Regions from separate parts of the Corynebacterium sp. UMB9976 genome, predicted to be linked through region 1. Evidence: predicted binding sites of a transcription regulator. Region 1 holds the regulator's gene; each other region holds the start of a gene.
What was found. Region 1 encodes LexA, which represses DNA repair genes until DNA is damaged. Its sites were predicted from a motif close to CGAACANNTGTTCG; they were not measured.
Positions count from the first base shown of each region.

Region 1 (6,986 bases):
GCTGGCTGCGCAGCAATGCGATCTCTGCCTCGAAGTCCTCGGAGGAGCTGAAGGACTTATACACGGAGGCGAAGCGGAGGTAGGCGACTTCGTCGAGTCGGCGCAGCGGAGGCAGGATCGCCAGGCCAATGTCGTGGGCGTTGACCTGGGATCCGTAGTCCGCACGAACGCTCTGCTCAACCTCGTGGGCGAGCAGCTTGAGGTCGTCGTCTGACACATCGCGTCCCTGGCAGGCTTGCCTTACACCCTTGATGACCTTCTCGCGGCTGAATTCCTCCGTCACCCCGTTGCGCTTCGTTACGAGAAGGACCGAGCGCTCCATGGTGGTGAACCGAGTGAGGCATTGCAGGCACTCCCGGCGGCGGCGGATGGCAATTCCGCCTTCGACAACTCGGGAGTCCACAACACGGGAATCTTCACAGCGACAACTTGGGCACAGCACGCCACTAGTTTATGCCCAGCACGCAGAAAAAGCGCCCCGGCGGATTCCACAGTTCCCCCCCCAATTCGATCGCCACGGCACTACTCCGCCAAGCCGAGCGGAAGATGGCTAGTCCGCCGCCTCGGCTGACGCGATCTCAGACACGGCCGCGGTGGCGGCAGGAGCCTGCTCGTCACCACCCTGGCCCATCGCCAACGGAGACAGTCCAAGGCTGAGTACCAATGCAATTCCACTCAGCAGCACCCCACCCCGGGAAGTGGCCACCCGGTTGGCAATATCCATTCCACGGCGAAGTGCAGAGGCCTGCGAAGCCATGACCCGCTGGGAACGAGCATTCGCTACCGGGTGAGCGAAGCGACGCTGCTGCACGAAGTTCGGAGTGAAGGCCCGCCCCTCACCATGGGTATTCGAACGTACATTCTTGCCGACGCCAGGTGAAACGACCCCGGAAAGCGACTCGGAACCTTCGAACAGGACCCGCTCAGTTGGAATAGCGACGCGTCGACCGGCGCGAGACGCAGCCGCAGGGGCGTGGGAAACGTTCTTAACGAGAGTCATAGTAGATTCCTTCCTCGTTCGAATTCCGATCATCAGCGCTGATCTTTCCGATGAATCACCGGTAACCAGCCGTTGGATAGGAGTGAATCATCCGCTAGGGACAGCGCCCCAACACCGCCTCACATGTATCGAACGGGTGTTCTAGGCGGCTACATCGAAAATATAGCACGCACGTTCGAAGAAAGTCGAGCGTTTTACCCCAAATATCGAACATGCAGGTGATACAGTGGGTGCCAGCGCGGTCGAGGCCTCCCTCGAACGCGGGAGCATAAGTTTTCAATCACAAGCCAGGTGGCACACGCAGCTGACTGCCGCCCGGGCCGCAAGGAGAGTTCACCGTGACGACGTCCCCCGAGTCCCCCCGTCGGCGCCCAGGCCGCCCCAAGAAGAGCGCTGCAGATGCGAAGATCAAGGGCAACCTGAGCTCCCGCCAACGCCGCATCCTGGAGGTCATCAAGGACTCCACGGTTCTCCGGGGCTATCCCCCAAGCATCCGCGAAATCGCAGATGCTGTCGGTCTCCAATCCACATCCTCGGTGTCCTACCAACTCAAGCAACTTGAGGAGAAGGGCTACCTGCGCCGGGAGGACAACAAGCCTCGCGCATTCGATGTTCGAGGCTACGAGGACCACACCAACCCCGGCCTCGTGAAGCCCGTGCCGCGGAAGCAGCCCAAGACCACCCCCGCTCCCGTCTCCGACGACCGCCCCGCAGCGACGTACGTGCCCGTCGTCGGCCAAATCGCCGCCGGCAATCCGATCCTGGCGGAGCAGAACGTGGAAGCGCAGTTCCCACTCCCCGCCGAGCTGGTCGGTACTTCCGACGAGCTTTTCCTCTTGCAGGTGGTCGGCGAGTCCATGCGCGATGCGGGCATCTACGACTCCGACTGGGTTGTGGTCCGCTCGCAGCCGACCGCAGATCAGGGTGACTTTGTCGCCGCCATGATCGACGGGGAGGCCACGGTCAAGGAACTGCACCACGATGAGGACGGTGTGTGGCTGCTCCCCCACAACGATCTGTTCGAACCAATCGCCGGCAATGAAGCGCAGATCCTCGGTAAAGTCTCCGCGGTCCTGCGCAAGATCTAACCCAAGTTTTTGGATTAAGTGGGTATCTAAGCGTGCTTTCAGCTCAGCGTCGTCGACAAATCACCTCGCTTGCCGCCGTGCAGGGCAAGGTCACCGTCACCGAACTCGCGGCCCAGTTTGGGGTCACGGCCGAAACCATCCGTCGGGACTTAGCCCAGCTTACGGCCGAGGGCAAGCTCTACCGGGTCCACGGCGGGGCCGTCCCGGCACGGCAATTCCAGACCGACTACGTCCCCCTGGAGACGCGGAAACACTCCGCCGCGCTCGCCAAGCATGCGATCGGCAGGGCCGCAGTGCAGTTCGTTCCCCTCGACGGCGGAACCATCTTCCTGGACTCCGGAACCACCACGGCGATGATCGCCGAGGCCATCGTCGAGCATGCCGAGAGCATCGACAAGAACTACTCCCTGTCCGTCGTGACGAACTCGCCGCACAACGCACTGTTACTCTCCACCGACCCCCGCATCAAGGTGCAGCTGCTGGGTGGCAAGATCCGCGCCCAGTCGCAGGCGGTGGTGGGAGATGTTGCCCTCCAGACATTGGCGCTGTTGCACGCTGATGTGGCGTTCATCGGCACCGACGCCTTCACCCTCACTCACGGGCTGTCCACCCACGACGCGGCCGAGGCCGCCATTAAGCGCGCGATGATTGCCTATTCAGACAAGGTGGTCACCCTGTGCGATTCGACGAAATTCGGCCTGGACTACATCGTGAGCTTCGCCGAACCGGAGAAGATCGATGTGGTCATCACCGATAGCTCCGCCCCCGAAGGATTCATCGCCCAACTCAACGACACTGGCATTCAAACGGTGGTCGTCGACCAGCAAGGGTAGCTGCCGGGCTCCCGAACTCCCACACGCACCGGGGTCGGCAGCCCCGCCCCCTGCTTCGCCCAGGCCAAGCCTCCCCCGCAGGCAGCTCCCATCCGATCCGCAACGACAGGCACCCCCTCACGGGACTTAGCGCTACGAGATGTAGCGCCCCTCGCCGAAGTTGTCGTAGAGGTAGCGCAGCACCGGGTAGCCCAGGATGATGCCCACCGAGCCCCAAGCAATGCCCTCCATCGGGATGGAGCCCACGTTCAGAGTCAGGTTGCCGATGCCGACGATCATCGCCACCGCAGCAGCGGTGAGGTTCACCGGGTCCGTCAGCGAGACCTCGTTATCCATCCAAATGCGCACCCCGAGCAGGCCGATCATGCCGTAGAGCACGAGCGTTGCCCCGCCCAACACGCCCACCGGGATGGTAAGAATCGCGGCGCCAAACTTCGGGATGAAGGCCAGCACGATCGCCGTTGCGGCAGCCACCCAATACGCGGCCGAGGAGTACACCTTCGTCGCCGCCATCACGCCGATGTTCTCCGCATACGTGGTGGTACCGGATCCACCACCGGATCCAGCTAGCACCGTGGACATGCCATCGGCCATCAACGCCTTGCCTGCAAGATCGTCGAGGTTACGGCTAGTCATCGTCGACACGGCCTTCACATGGCCGACGTTCTCAGCGATGAGGACGACCACCACTGGCAGCGTGATCGTCACGGCGGTCACCGTGAATTCCGGGGTCTCGAAGTGCGGGAAGCCGATCCACGCGGCCTCACCCACGTGCTGCCGCGCCTCCTCAGAAACACCGCCCGAAAGGAAGGCGAAGCCCCAACCGGTCAGCACGCCCAAAAGAATTCCGAGTCGCGCCACCATTCCGCGGCCCATCACTGTGAACAGGAGGATCCCCAGCAGCGTCACGCCGGCGATCAATGGCTGCTCCTGGACGTTTCCCGTCGAGGTGGGAGCGAGGTTCAACCCAATCAGGGCCACGATCGCACCAGTCACCGCCGGCGGCATCACGGCATCCAGCACCTGGCGTCCGGCGAGCTGGACCACGAGACCGATCACGAACAGCAGCGCACCGGTGGCCACAATTCCGCCGAGCTGTGCCGCGAAACCCTCCGCTTGGGTTGCCGCCAGCGGGGCGAGGAAGGCGAAGGAGGAACCGAGGTAGGACGGTAGTCGGTTGCGGGTCACCAACAGGAAGAGGATCGTCCCGAGTCCGGAGAACAGCAGGGTGGTGTTCACCGGGAAACCCGTGATCGTCGGCACCAGGAGGGTCGCACCGAACATCGCGATGACGTGCTGCATACCCACGCCGATGGTGCGTGGCCACGAGAGGCGCTCCTCAGGCTTAACGACCCCACCCGGTTCGATGTCGCGGCCGTTGCCGTGCAAATCCCACCCGAAGAACGAGCCGCGGTGCTCCGCCTTCTCTCCTGGCCCGGGCGTGCCCGGCTCCGAACTACCTGCTTTGTTCTGCGCGTTGAGCGCCCCATTGTCCTTAGTCACGGCCATAACACTACTGCAGCTAAGGAGGGTTCAGTGCGTCAGCTCCGCGTCCCGCGCGCTGCGGGCGGATTAGCTGGTCGCGGCGCCGTTGACGTCCAGATCGTCGTGGTGTCGGTCAGTCACGCGGAAGGCGTCCAGTTCCCGGGCGAGCTTCTTCGGGACGCGAGCGGTGAGGACGGTGCCGGTGGCGTCGTATTCCTCCTGTGTGACGGTACCCAGGTCGTGAATGCGGGAGACGACGTCGCCCCGGTCGAACGGGACCGCGAACACTCCCGTCTCGTCCAGTGAGTTTAGGAAGAGCTCGAGCCTGGTCTCCAGCTCGTCGATGCCCTCCCCGGTGTGTGCGGAGACGAACACCACGTCGTTGAGCTTGTGGCGCAGCTCGGCGAGGACCAGCGGATCCGCCTTGTCGATCTTGTTGACCACCATGATCTCTGGCGGGGCGTCCTGGCCACTCTCGGCGACGATCTCGCTGATCACCGTGTTCACCGAACGGATCTGTTCGAGTGGGAAGGGGTCGGAGCCGTCGACGACGTGCAGAACGACGTCCGCGGCCATGACCTCCTCCAGCGTGGAGCGGAAGGCTTCGACCAGCTGCGTCGGCAGGTGGCGGACGAAGCCCACGGTGTCGCTGAAAATCACGCTGCGCCCATCGGCGAGTTCCGCCTTGCGGGTCGTGGGGTCCAGGGTGGCAAACAGCGCGTCCTCGACGAGCACACCCGCGCCAGTCAGCGCATTAATCAGCGAGGACTTTCCTGCGTTGGTGTATCCGGCGATTGCGACCTGGGGAACCGCAGAGGCGTCGCGGCGCTGGCGCTTGGTATCGCGGGAGGTCTTCATCGCCGCGATTTCCTTGCGCAGGCGTGCCATCTCGGCGCGCAAGCGGCGACGGTCGGCCTCGATCTTCGTCTCACCCGGGCCACGCAGACCCACGCCACCATTGGAGCCAGCCCGGCCACCGGTCTGTCGCGACAGCGAAGTACCCCAGCCGCGAACCCGGTTGATGAGGTACTCCATCTGAGCCAGGGCGACCTGGGCTTTGCCCTCGCGGGACTTCGCGTGCTGCGCGAAGATATCGAGAATCAGCATGGTGCGGTCGATGACCTTCGCGTTCAGCGCGTTCTCCAGGGCGATCATCTGTCCGGGGCTCAGCTCACCATCGCAGATCACGGTATCCGCGCCCGTGGATTGGATGATCTCTGCGAGCTCGCTGACTTTGCCGCGGCCGATATAGGTGCCCGGGTCCGGCTTATCGCGCTTCTGGTAGACAGTCTCCAGGACCTCGGAGCCAGCGGTCTCAGCAAGGGCAACTAGTTCTTCCAGGCTCGCTTCGATCTGAGCGATTGTTCCCTCGGTCCACACCCCCACGAGGATGACCTTCTCCAGGCGAAGCTGGCGGTACTCGACCTCAGTGATCTCGGATTGATCGTCCGTGTAGCTGCTGACCCCTCTGGTCAGCCGCCGGAGGCTGGAACGCGCCTCCAGATCGAGCTCACCGATGGTCGGACTCTGCTGAGATTCGAGGTCGAAATCCTCGCCCTCCGACGAGTCTGTAAAAAGATCGACAACATTATCTGAATTTGAAGCCATTGCCTTCCAGTTCTACACTGTCACCTGCATAAAAGAAAGTAAATAGCGGGCTTATCCGGGGCGTAAACCCCGGCGGTGTCCCCACTCGCTCATGCTCCTTTCACCGGCTGTGGGCCGGGACGCTGAGCACGTGTCAACCCCGCTATCCCGCTCCCCGAGTTTTAAGGCGTTGGTTCCCCATGGCTACTGCATCTCAGAAGGAGATTCCCGAGCTCAGCAGCGTTGGATTGGCCTATCCCCAGTGGCAGGATGCCCTCGAGGCTGCTTATGCTTCCGGCCAGCTCTCGGTCATCGGGGAGGTATCGGGCGGCCAGGTCCTCCAGTACGCGGACGCCTCCGGGGCGACGCTCACGATCCTCGCTGCCCCGCCGTATGGCTCCTTCGTGGGTCTGCACCCGGCTGGTCAGCTGTCCACGACGGGGCACGTGACGATGGTCAACGACCTCATCGGGATCGTGGACATCGTCGCCGATAGCCCGATGCTGCAGGTCAGCGGGGCAAGCGCCCCAGTGATCACTTCCTTCACCGCGACGGTTGGTCAAGGCCCCATGATCGCTGAGCAGGAGCCGCTGGAGTACCAGCCACTCTCGATCTCCGCGTTGGCCACGGATGTCCGCATCTTCCCGGACGCTGTCGCCTTCGCAGAGTCCGGCGGCACCGAGGTCGGCTCCGTGACCTCCCGGGGACTATCCGATCTCAACAACGGCGCTACCTCCCCGCACGCCCAGGCCACGGTCGCGGTCGAGGTTTCCGAAGCGGAGTTGAAGACGAATGAGCTGAACGGCCAACAGTTCTGGGCGTTGACCTGCCGCCGCCCGTTCGAGTTCTGCCTCGCGGTCGCCGCGGATCACCCCGACCTTCCGACGGACGCCACCCGCTCACCGTTCGCCACCCCTGGCGCTGTCATCAGCGGGGACGTCCAGTTCGCCATCAGCATTAATGATCCTGGTGCCTGTAGCCCCGGCGGCTGCG
Region 1 is NZ_JASODY010000001.1:232,205-239,190, forward strand. It holds gene nrdR (transcriptional regulator NrdR) at 1-442, opposite strand, end outside; gene QP140_RS01095 (cell wall hydrolase) at 551-1,000, opposite strand; gene lexA (transcriptional repressor LexA) at 1,339-2,088, shown strand; gene QP140_RS01105 (DeoR/GlpR family DNA-binding transcription regulator) at 2,121-2,921, shown strand; gene QP140_RS01110 (uracil-xanthine permease family protein) at 3,054-4,430, opposite strand; gene hflX (GTPase HflX) at 4,494-6,014, opposite strand; gene QP140_RS01120 (hypothetical protein) at 6,194-6,986, shown strand, end outside.

Region 2 (6,986 bases), on a different contig from region 1:
AGCGCCACGCAGAACTCCGCCGGATAGTGGTACTTAAACCACGCGGAGTAGTAGACGAGTGCGGCGAAGGACTGGGAGTGGGACTCCGGGAAGCCATAGGCCGCAAACGCCGTGATCTTCTCCCACAACCGGTCCGCGACCTCCCCGGCGATCCCGTTGGTGCGCTCCAGGCCCTCATCGAAGCGCTCCTTGAGCCGCGCCATCCGCTCCGGGGAACGCTTGGAGCCCATCGCGCGGCGCAGCGTATCGGCCTCCGCCGCAGTGAACCCGGCGGCATCCACCACGACCTGCATCAGCTGTTCCTGGAACAGCGGGATGCCGAGGGTCTTGCCGAGCGCGGGCTCCAGGCACGGGTGGTCGAAGGTCACCGGTTCCAGGCCGTTGCGCCGCCGGATGAACGGGTGGACCGACCCACCCTGGATGGGGCCGGGGCGGATCAGCGCGACCTGCACGACCAGGTCGTAGAAGCGCCGGGGGCGCAGGCGGGGCAGGGTGTTCATCTGGGCGCGGGACTCCACCTGGAATACGCCCACCGCGTCGGCGCGGCTGAGCATCTCGTAGACCGCTTCCTCGGTCGGGGCCAGGCGCCACAGCTCGATGTGGCGGCCGCGGTGGATGGCCACCTGGTCAATGGCATGATGCAGGGCTTCGAGCATGCCCAGGCCTAGTAGGTCGAATTTCACCAGTCCGACGGCCGCGCAGTCGTCCTTATCCCACTGCACCACGGAGCGGTTCTCCATGCGCGCCCACTCGGTGGGTACGACGTCCGCGATGGGGCGGTCGCAGATGACCATGCCGCCGGAGTGGATACCCAGGTGGCGGGGCTGGCCGATCAGCTGTTCAGCAAGCTGCCGCACCCGCTCGGGCGCCTCGGCGGTACCTCGGGTCCAGGCATCCACCTGGCCTGCCGGGTAGCCGAGCGCGCGGGCGGCATCCCGCAGCGCCCCCTTGCGCCGGTAGGTGATGACGTTCGCGACCTGGGCGGCGTTATCCCGCCCGTAGCGGCGGTAGACGTACTGGATGACCTCCTCGCGACGTCCGGATTCGATGTCGAGGTCGATGTCCGGCGGCCCTTCGCGTTCCGGGGAGAGGAAGCGTTCGAAGAGCAGGCCGGCGGCGACGGCGTCGACGGAGGTGATGCCGAGTGCGAAGCAGACGGCGGAGTTCGCCGCCGAGCCGCGCCCCTGGCAGAGGATGTTGTTGCTGTGGCAGTGGTCGACGATGTCGTGGACGATGAGGAAGTAGCCGGGGAAGCCCAGTTTTTCGATGACGTCGAGCTCCCGGTCGATGACCTCCCAGGCCTTCTGCGCCGCTGCGGTGGAGCCGCGCCACCCGTAGCGGTGGGTGCCGTTTCTTTCCACGAGCTCGCGGAGCCAGGACATCTCGCTGTGGCCTTCCGGCACGGGGAAGTGCGGTAGTTCCGGGGCGACGAGGTTGAGTGTGAAGGCGCATTCTTCGGCGACGTCCACGCTGGTTGCGGTGGCTTCCGCGAGCCAGGCGCAGTCCCCGGCGAGCTGTCGCAGTTCCGCCCCGGAGCGCAGCCAGGATCCGCCCATGGGGTGGGTAACGGGTTCGGCGCGGGCGACGTCCCAGCGCCGCCGTAGGGCGGCTTTGGCCCCAGCCAGGCGGGCCTGGCTGGGGGTCGCGCAGGTGGGCTGCGAGGAGAGGATCTCGCGCAGCCCGTGGGTGGTGGCGAAGGCGTGGAGGGCCTGGTTGTGGTCCACGTCGGCCGGGTCCATGCTCAGCTGCAGCTGCACGAGGCAGTGTTGCGCACCGAAGGCGTCGAGCAGTTCAGCAGCCCGGCCGGGGGTGGCGAGTTGGGCGGCGTCGATGAGGACGCGCCAGTGCCCGCCGGCTGCTTCGGCGAGCTCGTCGAGGCTGGGGTATTCGACCGCGTCCTTATCCCGGTGGGTCATCCGGGCGGTGGTGATGCTGCGGCTAAGCCGCCGGTAGCCCTCCTGGCCGCGGCAGAGCACCGCCAGGCCGGGGGCCTGAGCCCCGTCGAGGCTGAGCTCCGCCCCGAAGACGGTCTTGAGCTCGCCCTCTGCCTCTGCGGCGGCGGTGGCGAAGCGCGCAGCACCGTACATGCCGTCCCGGTCGAGGCAGGCCAGCGCGGTGATGCCGAGTGCGATGGCCTGCTCCACCAGTTCCTCGGGTTCGCTGGCGCCGTGGAGGAAGTGATAGCTGCTGGCGGCGCGCAGCTCCGCGAACTCCACGTGCGCTGCGGCTGCGCGCGCCCTACCCCCAGGTTCCCCCGCCGCGGTTCGCGCCCCGCGGATCCCATCAGGCTGCTTCCCGCGCCTGAGGTCAAGCCGCTCCGCGGACTGGGCCTCGCCGGGGTAATCGCCACGTCGGCCACCGCCCTGCTCGCCACGCCCCACCTCGTTCCGAGATCGGGCTTCAACGCTCTCACCTGTGGTTTTCCCCGAAAGAATACGCTCGATCCGCGACCAACTGAGGGCCTTGGGGTTGTTGAATCCGCGCGTATACGTCACGGAAAGAACCCTACCCTAAATCAAACACCCATTCGATATAGCGCAGCGTTCACCCCTGCCTACCGCCCCAGTACCGCCATTCCCTCAAGGCAGAAATCGACGACACCACGTGCATAAATGACAAGAAAATAGACCAAGTTGTCCATGCTGCCCCACGGTGCTAAATTTGCCTTCAACAAACAGTGACCCGCCAAACAAAAAACACCCGTGCCAACGACGGCACACGGCGGACACCCCCAGATCTAGGAGGATCACCATGACTCTTCGACGCAAGGCCCTGGCCGCGACGATCGCCCTGACCACCAGCTTCAGCCTCGTGGCCTGCTCCGGCGGCAACGACGACGACACCATCGTCATCGGCACCACCGACTCCGAGCAGAAGCAGTGGCAGGTCTTCAAGCAGGAGCTGGATAACGCCGGCCTGAAGACCGAGATCAAGTCCTTCAACGACTACTCCATCCCGAACCGTGCGCTGACCGACGGCGAGATCGACGTCAACAACTTCCAGCACATGATGTTCCTGGCCGAGTACAACAACGGCAACAACACCGACCTCGCACCGGTCGGCGCCACCGAGATCCTGCCGCTGGGCCTGTACTACAAGGACCACTCCGACCTGAAGGACGTCGAGAAGGCTGGCGAGGTCGCCATCCCGAACGACTCCACCAACCAGGGCCGCGCCATCAACGTCCTCGTCCAGGCTGGCCTGGTCACCCTGAAGAAGGAAGGTCTGCTGACCCCGACCCCGGCTGACATCGACACCGACAAGTCCAAGATCAAGGTCACCCCGGTCGACGCAGCCCAGACCGCTACCTCCTGGCTCGACGGCACCCCGGCCATCGTCAACAACTCCTTCCTGGACCGCGCGGACATCGACCCGAAGACCGCCATCTTCCAGGACGACCCGGAGAAGGAGGAGGCACAGCCGTACATCAACGGCTTCGTGACCACCAAGGACCGCAAGGACGAAGAGGACCTGAAGAAGCTCGTCGAGATCTGGCACTCCAAGCCGGTCCAGGACGCCATCGACGAGCAGACCAAGGGCACCTCCGTCGCCGTGACCATGTCCGGCGATGAGCTGCAGAAGGTGCTGGACACCACCCAGCAGAAGCTCAAGGAGCAGTAAAACCCAACCCCCAAAAAGGCGTGTCTCGCATGGCCGGCCCACCAGCCCGCCAGCCGAGGCACGCCTTTTAAACCGGAAGGCACCCCAATGGCCCAAGGCACATCCGCCGCCCCCGACACGGCCGGCCCCGCAACCCCGCGGGGCGACCGCACGGGAACGGGAATCGAATTTCGCAACGTCCACAAGGTCTTCAAGCAGGGACGCAAGTCGATCACCGCTCTGGAGGACGTGAACATCACCATCCAGCCGGGCTCCATCGTGGGCATCATCGGCTACTCCGGCGCGGGCAAGTCCACGCTGGTGCGCCAGATCAACGGGCTGGACAAGCCAACCAGCGGCGAGATCCTGCTCGACGGGCAGGACATCGTCCCGCTGAAGGAACCGGAGATGCGCAAGCTGCGCTCCGATATCGGCATGATCTTCCAGCAGTTCAACCTGTTCTCCTCCCGCACCGTGGCGGGCAACATCGCCTACCCTCTGAAGCTGCAGGGCATGCCGAAGGCCGAGCGCGAGGCGCGCGTCGCCGAGCTGCTGGAGTTCGTGGGGCTGGCTGATAAGGGCCGCAGCTACCCGGAGCAGCTCTCCGGCGGCCAGAAGCAACGCGTGGGCATCGCCCGCGCCCTGGCGACGAACCCGAGCCTGCTGCTCGCCGACGAGGCAACCAGCGCGCTGGACCCCTCCACCACCCGCGACGTGCTCGCGCTGCTGCGCCGCGTCAACGAGGAGCTGGGCATCACCATCGTGGTGATCACCCACGAGATGGAGGTCGTCCGCTCCATCGCCGACCAGGTGGTCGTCATGTCCAACGCCCGCGTGGTGGAGCAGGGCTCGGTCTACGAGGTCTTCTCCAACCCGCAGACGGAGGTCGCGAAGAACTTCGTGGCTACCTCCCTGCGCAACACCCCGGACAACGTGGAGGCGGACGCCCTGCAGGCCGGCGACGGCCGCCTGTTCACCATCACGATGAACCAGGGTGTGGGCTTCTTCGACGCCGTCTCCGAGCTCTCGGCTACGGATGTGAGCGTGAACATCGTCCACGGCGGGGTCACCACCCTGCAGAACCACTCCTTCGGCCGCCTGACCGTGCGCGTGACCGCTCAGGACGCCGCCGGTGAGGCAGCGATCGAGAAGTTCTACGCCGACCTGTCCCAGCGAACCGATATTGAGGAGATCCGATGAGCGCGCTGACTACTTTCCCGACCGCCGCGGGCTCCACCGCCACCACAGCCGCTACCGCCCCTGCCACCGCGTCCCCGGACACCCTCGTGCTCGCCGCGATGGACTGGGACCGGCTGGGCGGCACTTTCACCCAGGCGATCTACGACACCCTGACGATGGTGCTGGCCACCCTCGTCATCGGTGGCCTGCTGGGCCTGGTCTTCGGCATGCTGCTGTACACCACCCGCCCGGGCGGGGTGCTGTCGAATAAGCCCATCTACTGGGTGATTAACTTCCTGGTGAACTTTGTTCGCCCGATTCCGTTCATCATCTTGCTCACCGCCATCGGTCCGTTGAGCGACGCCCTGGTGGGTAGCCGTATCGGTCTGAAGGCCGCGGTGTTGGGCATGGTGATCGCCGCGACCTTCGGCGCGGCCCGCATCGTGGAGCAGAACCTGGTCACCATCGACCCGGGCGTGATCGAGGCGGCGAAGTCCATGGGTGCCTCGCCGCTGCGGATCATCTTCACGGTGATTATCCCGGAGGCCCTGGGGCCGTTGATCCTGGGCTTTACGTTCATGTTCATCGCGATCGTGGATATGTCCGCGATGGCTGGCTACATCGGCGCTGGCGGTTTGGGTGACTTCGCGATTGTCTACGGTTACCGCGCCTTCAATGACGAGGTCACGTGGATCACCGTGCTGGTTATCATCGTTATCGTCCAGGCTGCTCAGCTGTTCGGTAACTGGCTGGCCAAGAAGGTTATGCGCCGCTAGAAGCTCACCCTTCTCCGGGGTTTTGTGCCCCTCTTTTGAGGACGTCGCCCCCTTGCACTTCGGTGCGGGGGCGGCGTTCTTTTTTCTGTCTAAAGCGGGGCTGGGCCTGGACCGAGTGAGCCTGGAGCGAATGGGCTTTGGCCGAGCGGGGGGGTGAGCGCGAGGACCGGTGTGCGCTGCCGCGGGGGCGGGCGACGGTGACGAACAGGTTCGGCGGTGGGCGCGGCGTCGTCGTCTAGAAGACGAGGTTGACGAGCAGCACGTAGAACACCGTCCCCAGCAGGATGGACTGGGTGGCGGAGCGGCGCCACAGATGCCAGGCCGTGGTGAAAGCCACCGCGATGAGCAGGGAGGCCAGGCCGCCGGGGGCGGCCATCCGGTCGGCGGCGGTGTAGATCACGAGGATGCTCATTACGCCCACGGGCATGCCCATGCCGAGCCATGCGACGAGCTTGGATTCCCGGAAGGAGCGCAGGGCCGCGAAGGGCAGGCCGCGCAGGGCGACGGTGACGATGCAGAGCGGGAGCAGCACGCCGATGGTGGTGCCGAGGCTCACGCCCGCGGGCAGGCCATAGCTGCCGGCAGCCTCGGCGGCGTGGACAGCCTCGGCGGCCAGAACTGTGGGCTGGGGGCTCATACTTCCTGCCTTTCGTCCCCGGTGCGCCAGCGCAGCTGGAGGGCGCGGTCCAGGCCCGGGAGGTAGAAACGGGCGAGCAGCACGGCGAAGTAGAGCAGCATCGCGATCATCAGCATGTTGCCCGGGGAGACCAGCAGCGCCACCGCGGCGGTCACCACGGCCGTGAGGACCAGGGAGACGTCCCTGGTGGCGAGGAAGGACTCGATCAGCAGCACGACGAACAGCGCGGTGAGCGCGAATTCCATGCCCTCGAGTTTCCAGGGGATGGCGTCGCCGAAGAGGGCGCCGAGGACTCCCCCACCGACCCACGCGCACTGCAGGACGATCTGGATGGCGATGACCTGGCGGCCGGTGAAACGCTGATTGGGGTTGGCGCTGACGATCGCATAGGTCTCGTCCGTCAGCGCGTAGATGCCGTAGGCGCGGGCCAGCCTGCTGCGGATGACGTGCAGCGGATAGTTCAGGGCGTAGAAGACGTGCCGGAAGTTCACCAGCAGCCCGTAGAGCGCGGCCGAGAGTGGCCCCACTCCCCCGGTGACGAGACTGAGCGCCAGGAACTCCATGGAGCCGGCGTAGATCACCACGGAGAAGATCGGCGCCCAGAACCACGCGAAGCCCATCTGGGTCAGCAGGATGCCGAAGGCCAGGCCGAGCGGAACCATGCCGAGGCCCACCGGCATGGCCAGCCCGATGGCGTGGCGGATGCCGCCCTGGTCGAGGTTCCTCTCTTCGGTACGCCGCGGGTTAGCCAAGGATCTCCTCGCAGTCGACGGCGATCCACGACTTCGAGCGCT
Region 2 is NZ_JASODY010000003.1:122,489-129,474, forward strand. It holds gene QP140_RS03245 (error-prone DNA polymerase) at 1-2,495, opposite strand, end outside; gene QP140_RS03250 (MetQ/NlpA family ABC transporter substrate-binding protein) at 2,752-3,621, shown strand; gene QP140_RS03255 (methionine ABC transporter ATP-binding protein) at 3,709-4,800, shown strand; gene QP140_RS03260 (methionine ABC transporter permease) at 4,899-5,555, shown strand; gene QP140_RS03265 (branched-chain amino acid transporter permease) at 5,791-6,192, opposite strand; gene QP140_RS03270 (AzlC family ABC transporter permease) at 6,189-6,944, opposite strand; gene QP140_RS03275 (sucrase ferredoxin) at 6,937-6,986, opposite strand, start outside.
Region 2: a site for LexA is predicted at 2,517-2,530, ahead of QP140_RS03245 (error-prone DNA polymerase). Genes of this name have one in related genera too.

Region 3 (6,986 bases), on a different contig from region 1:
GCTGTGGAACGCTGCGGAGGCCTTCCACGACCTCGGCGTGAGCTTCGCGTCCATCACCTACGGGGCCGGTGGCTCCACCCGGGAGCGCACGATGGAGGTCGCCCAACAGCTGGCGGCCAAGCCACTGACCACCCTCATGCACCTCACCCTGGTGGACCACTCGGCCGACGAGCTGCGCGCCATGCTCCAGGACTACGCCCGTCGCGGCATGACGAACGTGCTCGCCCTGCGCGGCGATCCGCCGGGGGACCCGCTCGGAGCATGGCAGCCCACACCGGGCGGGCTGAACTATGCCTCCGACCTCATCGAACTGATCCGCAACACCCCGGAGTGCGAAAACTTCGATATCGGTATCGCCAGCTTCCCGGAGGGGCACTACCGGGCCGAGGACCTGGAGCAGGACACGCAGGTGACCCTGCACAAGCTCCGGCTGGGGGCGGACTACTCGATTACCCAGATGTTCTTCGACGTGGAGAACTACCTCCGGCTGCGCGATAGGCTCGCCGCCGCCGACCCGATCCACGGGGCAAAGCCCGTGATTCCGGGACTCATGCCGATCACCTCGATCCGTTCCGTGCGCCGCCAAATGGAACTGGCGGGTGGCGAGGTTCCCGTGAAGATCCTGGAGCGCCTGGAGAAGGCCGCTGCTGGCGATGAGGTTGCCAACCGTGATGCGGTCCGCGAGGTCGGCATCGACATCACCACCGAGATGAGTGAGCGTCTCATTGCAGAGGGCGCGCCGAACCTGCACTTCATGACCATGAATAACGTGCGGGCGACCCAGGACGTGCTGCACAACCTGGGGATGGCGCCAGCATGGGGGCCGGGTTACGGCCAGGACATGGTTCGCTAGCTCACCGGCGACGCCTACCGGTGCGTTCGCCCCGTGGGGTGGGGCAGCTGCTGGGCAAGTCTGCCCCGGACCGGCGCGCGGGGGCTAGCGTGCTACCCGGTCCGCGTCTGACGCTGGTTCCCTCACCGTGGTGGGGTCGCCTGGGGCGTTGTGCAGGCGCTTGCGAAGGATGCCGAAGGGGCGGGGATCGCCAGGGAAGCGGTGTTCCCGCAGTAGATCGGTGAAGCCCAGGCTGCGGTAGAGGCGCCACGCGTGATTATTCTCGCCGGGCACCTCCGGGGTGGAGAGCATTGCGTCGCGGGTGGGCAGGATGCCCAGGACCTCCGTTAATAGCCGGGTGCCGATGCCGGAGCCCTGAAATCGCGGAAGAACATGGATCTCCGAAATCTCGGTGTAGCTCGACAGAGTCTCGGTGACGTCCTCCGGCGGCATGCCTGAAGCCAGCAGGCCGTAGCTGACCTGCTGGTACCACCACGTTCCTCGGCTTCCCTGGAAGCCAAAGCAGACACCCACGATCTTCTGCGCAGGGTTGGCTGGATCCGGTTCTTCCGCCGGTGAGTGTAAGAGCGCTACCAGGCTCGTGAAGTGTGGGTGGTTGGCGTTGCTGAGCCACAGGCTGCGCCGTTGTCGAAATGCCTCCGGCGGATACCCCATGGCCTTGAGGTGCAAAGCAACGAGTTCATCGAGGCGTCGCAGGAAGACCGCGCGGCTGATGGGTGCGAGGGAGACGAGGTGATCCTGGTCGGGTTGCGCGATGGGCTGGCTCATAGGGATATCGTCCCACGTATCAAGCGCGAGGGTGTGCAACGGGAGATGCTAAAGCGTAATTAGAACACGTGTTCGAATAGTGGGCGGGGGTGTCTGCGCCGAGCTTTAACGTCAGGGGTGCAAATTGCGAAACGGAAGTTCTCGAAAGGTGGGAGTGGCGATGGCTGTGATGTCGAAGACAAGGGGGACGCTGCGTCCCAATCCAGCGGAATTTTTGATGCGCGCGGAAGCCCAACTCGTGTTGGCGAACGAGGCTTATGGTCAAGGGGATCTGCCGCGGGCTGTTGTCTACGCCTATCGCGCCGGGCTACGTGCTGCAGGTGCTGTTATCGACGCCGAGCGGCCGGCTCGTCGCAGGCTTCCGGCCGGTTCGGCGTGGCTGCGTCTCCGGGCGGTGCGACCTGACCTCGGCGGCTGGGCTGACTCTTTCGAGCAACACGCCAGGCTGGCGGAGCGGGCAGATATCGGCCTCGAGCGTGATGTGGCAGATTCTTCGTTTCAGGAGGTGTACTCGGATTCTGTCGAACTCCTGGAGCGTGTGCGAATGGAGCTGGGCCTTGGCCTACAGGCTGCCTAGGGCTTTGGGGCTGACTTAATCCTGCTCATTGGTTAGAGTGGGGAATCGAGTAGTAACTAAAGCATGGGGAAGCCTCGCTGCGGCGGGGTGGCTTCCAGCAGACTGCGGCGTTGGCGCGATCTTCCGCCGGAGTAAATGAAGATCTGAAGCGCGCTACAGTGGGTTATCAGGTCGCGTGCTGCGTTGTTGTGGCCACGCGGAGGATCAGTAGAGGGAAACGAGGACTGTCATGGCTCTCTCGGAACAAGAAAAGCAGATGCTCGCAGAGATCGAGCGGGCTTTGATCGCGGAGGATCCGCGCTTTGCTCAGGGCGGGGATGACTCGGCGCCGTCGGGGGTGCGCTTCGATATCCGTTCGATCTCGCTGATCATGCTCGGCATCTGTCTGCTGGTCGGCGGTGTCGCTCTGGCGCAGGTCTCCCTGTGGTTCGTGATCCTGAGCGTTGCAGGCTTCCTGGTCATGCTGGGTGGCGGAATGATCGCGCTGAATAACGGCGATTCCCCGGCTCCAGCGAAGAGCACGAAGCCTCGTCGGGTTTCCGCTGGCGGAGCTGTCCGGCAGGGGGATGGCGGTCTGGGGGACCGCATGGAGGATAAGTTCCGCAAGCGTTTCGAGCGCTAAGCCCCGCGGTGAACTAGCGGGCCCCAGCCCGAGAGCCCTCGCCACATGGCGAGGGTTTTTTCGTGCCTTCTTCCGAATCCCCACTTTCACCCACTCTCGACCCGCTGAGACTCGAATTGGCGTTATTTAAAGTCAAAGCCACCATGAAAGGCGCCATTTTTGGGCCTTGTGGATCGGATTTCGGTGGCGGAAAGTTCGCGCTCCCCACCGGTCTCTGTCGTGAACCTGCAGGTTGTTTCGCTGGCTTGAGAAAAAACACGCCTAAACACGCCAGCTGGGTGGTTATGGTGGCGCAAGGTGGGGTAAAGTGGGGCATGTTGGTGATTGAGGGGGCTTCCTGAATGTAGGTAGCCCGCGGGTCCAGATCGGACGCACCGCAAGAGCCACGGATAACTTCACAGCGAAAACATGGCATGGCTGCACGAGAAAACGGCGAAAGGGGTCACAAGACATGTTCTTTGGCACCTTCACGCCGAAGCTCGACGACAAAGGGCGACTCACCCTCCCTGCGAAATTCCGCGAGGAACTCAAGGACGGCCTGATGGTCGTTAAGGGGCAGGATCACAGCCTCGCGATCTACCCCCGCGAGGAGTTCCTCCTCCGGGCCCGCAAGGCCGCGGCCGCGAGCCGTAGCAACCCGCAAGCTCGCGCTTTCGTGCGAAACCTCGCGGCAAGCGCGGACGAGCAGGACCTCGACTCGCAGGGGCGCATCTCCGTCTCCGCAGCGCACCGCGAATACGCGGGGCTGAAGAAGGAGTGCGTCGTCATCGGCTCGGTGGACTTCCTCGAGATCTGGGATGCCCAGGCTTGGGAGGAGTACAGCGCAGCCCACGAGGCAGATTTCGCCGCAGGCGACGACGAAGCCTTCGCGAATTTCCTCTAGCCCGCCATGCCACATCGACCGGCCACGATCACGCCGGCGATCCCCGTGATGTGTGCAGGCCCTTGCCTGAGCGGAAGACGTGACCGTTTGATGCACTTCCCCAACATCAAGCCCACGCCCGCGCAGGTAAGGCCCTGTTCATATCAACCCAAGACAAAAACCCCAAGCAGTTTGACGGCGCCCGACCCACAGGCAGGCGCTCACCCGAAGTAACCCACCGACGAGCCCAGAGGAGCGTGACCGTGGCAGCGAACACCCCCCACGATCCAAGCAGCCCAGGCCACGTTCCCGTCATGCGGCAGCGCATGGTCGAACTCGTCGGCATCGGTGTGACCGCAGGCAGCGCCCCAGCTCAGCCCATCATCGTGGACGGCACCCTGGGGGCCGGAGGCCACACCGAAGCATTCCTCGAGGCCTACCCCAATGCCATCGTCATCGGGCTGGATCGCGATCCCAACGCGCTTGCTGAGGCCCGCGCCCGCCTCGAGCGCTTCGGTCAGCGCTTCTTCAGCTACCAGACTCGCTTCGATGGCATCGGTGAGGCACTAGAGCACTTCTCCGAGGACCCTGGCTTCCCGGTCGACATCTGTGAGCAGGGGATCTCCGGGTTCCTGTTCGACCTCGGGGTGTCCTCCATGCAGCTGGACCAGGAGGATCGCGGTTTCGCCTACCGTGTCGACGCCCCACTGGACATGCGCATGGACCCCAGCAGCCGGCTGACTGCGGCGGAGATCCTCAACACCTACGAGCACGGCGAGCTTGCCCGCATCCTCAAGCGCTATGGCGATGAGAAGTTCGCGGGCAAGATCGCCTCCGCTGTCATCCGCGAGCGCGAGAAGCAGCCCTTCGACAACTCCGCGCGCCTCGTGGACCTGCTCTACGCAACCATCCCAGCCGCGGCACGACGGACCGGCGGGCACCCCGCCAAGCGAACCTTCCAGGCACTACGGATCGAGGTTAACGCGGAGCTGGAAAGCCTCGAGCTCGTCATCCCGGCAGCCTTCAGCTGGCTCCGTGTCGACGGCGCCGGGGTCTTCATGAGCTACCAGTCCCTCGAGGACAAGATCGTCAAACAACAGCTCAAGGGCATGACCGAGTCCACAACGCCGCCCGGGCTGCCAGTCGAGCTGCCCGGCACCGAACCGGAGTTCGAGCTCCTCACTCGCGGGGCGGAGAAAGCCAGCGAGCAAGAGATCGCTGAAAACTCCAGATCCGCCCCCGTGAGGGTCCGGGCAGCGCGGCGAATAGGCGCCCACACCTCCGGAACAGACGGGCCACACTACCCGCTGGCGTCGCCACAGTAAGTGGACCGAATAGCCCGACAGAAACCTCAACAACAACCGCGCACCGCACCACGAAGCCCACAACGAGCCCGAAGAACCAGGCAAAGGACAGGATATGACCACTCCCGGAATGCTGAAGGAGCACCCCAGGACTGCCACCAAGGTCGAGCGAGCAGAGCTGCGCACCAGCGCACCCCGTTCGCTCAAGCGGCAGCCGGCCAAGCCCCGTCGCAGCCTGCACCGCGCTCCGGCCTACCGTGGCCGCCTCGGCTCGCAGCAGCGCGTCTCGGAACGCGGCCGCCGCCTGCAGCCCATCAAGCAGGAAAACTCCCGGGTCTTCCGCTTCGTGGCCTTCGCCGTTGCCGCGTGCATCATCGGCACCGCCGCCGTCATGCTGCTCGCCGGCATGACGACGGAGAAGACCTTCCAGATCACGGACGCAGAGGCCAAATCCAAGACGCTGGCTAACGAGATCACCACGCTGGAGCGAGACGTCGAAAAGGCGAAGTCCGCGCAGAACCTGTCCGCGAAGGCCGCCGAGCTGGGCATGGTTGCCCCGGGGCAGGCAGGCATTCTGGAGACCAAGGGCGACAAGGTTGACCAGCGTCGCGAGGCGGATAACTCCAAGGATCGCCGGGTCGTCGACGTCACCGGGAATAAGCGAACTCGCGAGGCAACGTCCTCCCCGGAGGAGACCCGCAACGTCCCGGGGCTGGCGCCTTCTAGCCCGGCGGGTGCGGAAGCAGCCGGCAACATGAACTCCGGGGACCTGCCATATGCCAACCAGGGCCACGGCGCCCCAGCCCCCGCACCAGCTCCGGCCCCGGCCAACGGCGAGCAGCCGGCACCGCCGGCGCCACCAGCAGCACAGCCCGCACCGGCGGCACCCGCCGAAGCGAATCCGGCTCCGCCCGCCGCGCCGCGACCGTAACTGGCCGCACAGCGCCTAAGATTCTAAGCGCTAAAACTTCCGGGACACCGCCGCGTCCCGGCCAGTGAAGATCTGCGTCTCCAACCCAAGAACCATGCCGATCTTGCAACTGCGAAGACAAAGATCGAGGAGGACACACACCGTTGGCTCAGCAGTGGAACCGTCGGCCGGCAGACGGCTCGCGGAATACGCGAGCGCTGCTGCTCCTCGACAACAGCCCGCAGCGCTATAACAAGCGCCTGCGGCTCTCCCTGTTTGCCATCGTTATCGTCGTCCTCGCGCTCATCCTGCGCCTGACCTGGGTCCAGCTCATCGCGGGCCCAACGCTCGCGGAACACGCCGCTGCGCAGCGCACAGCCGTCATCGCTGAACCAGCCCACCGCGGCGCCATCGTCGACCGCGAGGGCCGCAACCTCGCCTACACGATGGAAGCCAAGTCGCTGTCGGTGCTGCCGAATAAGCTGCGCGGCTACATGGACGAACGCCACAAGGCGAACCCGGATGAGGTCCCGCCAGCCGACGAGCGCATCGAGCAGATCGTCGAAGAACTGCCCGACATGATCCCGGCATCCGAAGGCCGGGTGAAGAAGGAAGACCTCCGCAAGAAACTCACCGACGAGAAGGTCACCTACACCGTCCTCGTCCGCAACGTCGCCCCAGACGTGGCACAGAAGGTCACCGAAAAGTTCCCGGAGATCACCGCGGAACGCCAGGACATCCGCCAGTACCCCAACGGTGCGGTGGCCCAGAACATCATCGGCAAGATCAGCGCCGATAACCAGGGCCAATTCGGCCTGGAGCTCTCCCAGGACAGCCGACTGCAGGGTGTCAACGGCTCCAAGACCCTGGACATCGCTGGCGGCCTCACTATCCCAGGCTCCGCCCGCGACGAACACCCGCCGGTCAACGGCGATAACTTCGAGCTCACCCTCGACCTCGACGCGCAGGCATTCATCCAGCAGCAGGTGCAGCAGGCGAAGGATAACTCCAAGGCCGAGTCCGCTTCCGCCGTCGTGCTGGACGCCAAGTCCGCTGAGGTCATCGCGATGGCCAGCTCCGACACGATCGA
Region 3 is NZ_JASODY010000002.1:54,195-61,180, reverse strand. It holds gene QP140_RS01945 (methylenetetrahydrofolate reductase) at 1-853, shown strand, start outside; gene QP140_RS01940 (GNAT family N-acetyltransferase) at 938-1,621, opposite strand; gene QP140_RS01935 (SAV_6107 family HEPN domain-containing protein) at 1,791-2,198, shown strand; gene QP140_RS01930 (DUF3040 domain-containing protein) at 2,428-2,820, shown strand; gene mraZ (division/cell wall cluster transcriptional repressor MraZ) at 3,272-3,703, shown strand; gene rsmH (16S rRNA (cytosine(1402)-N(4))-methyltransferase RsmH) at 3,946-5,007, shown strand; gene QP140_RS01915 (hypothetical protein) at 5,102-5,917, shown strand; gene QP140_RS01910 (peptidoglycan D,D-transpeptidase FtsI family protein) at 6,061-6,986, shown strand, end outside.
Region 3: a site for LexA is predicted at 1,683-1,696, ahead of QP140_RS01935 (SAV_6107 family HEPN domain-containing protein). Genes of this name have one in related genera too.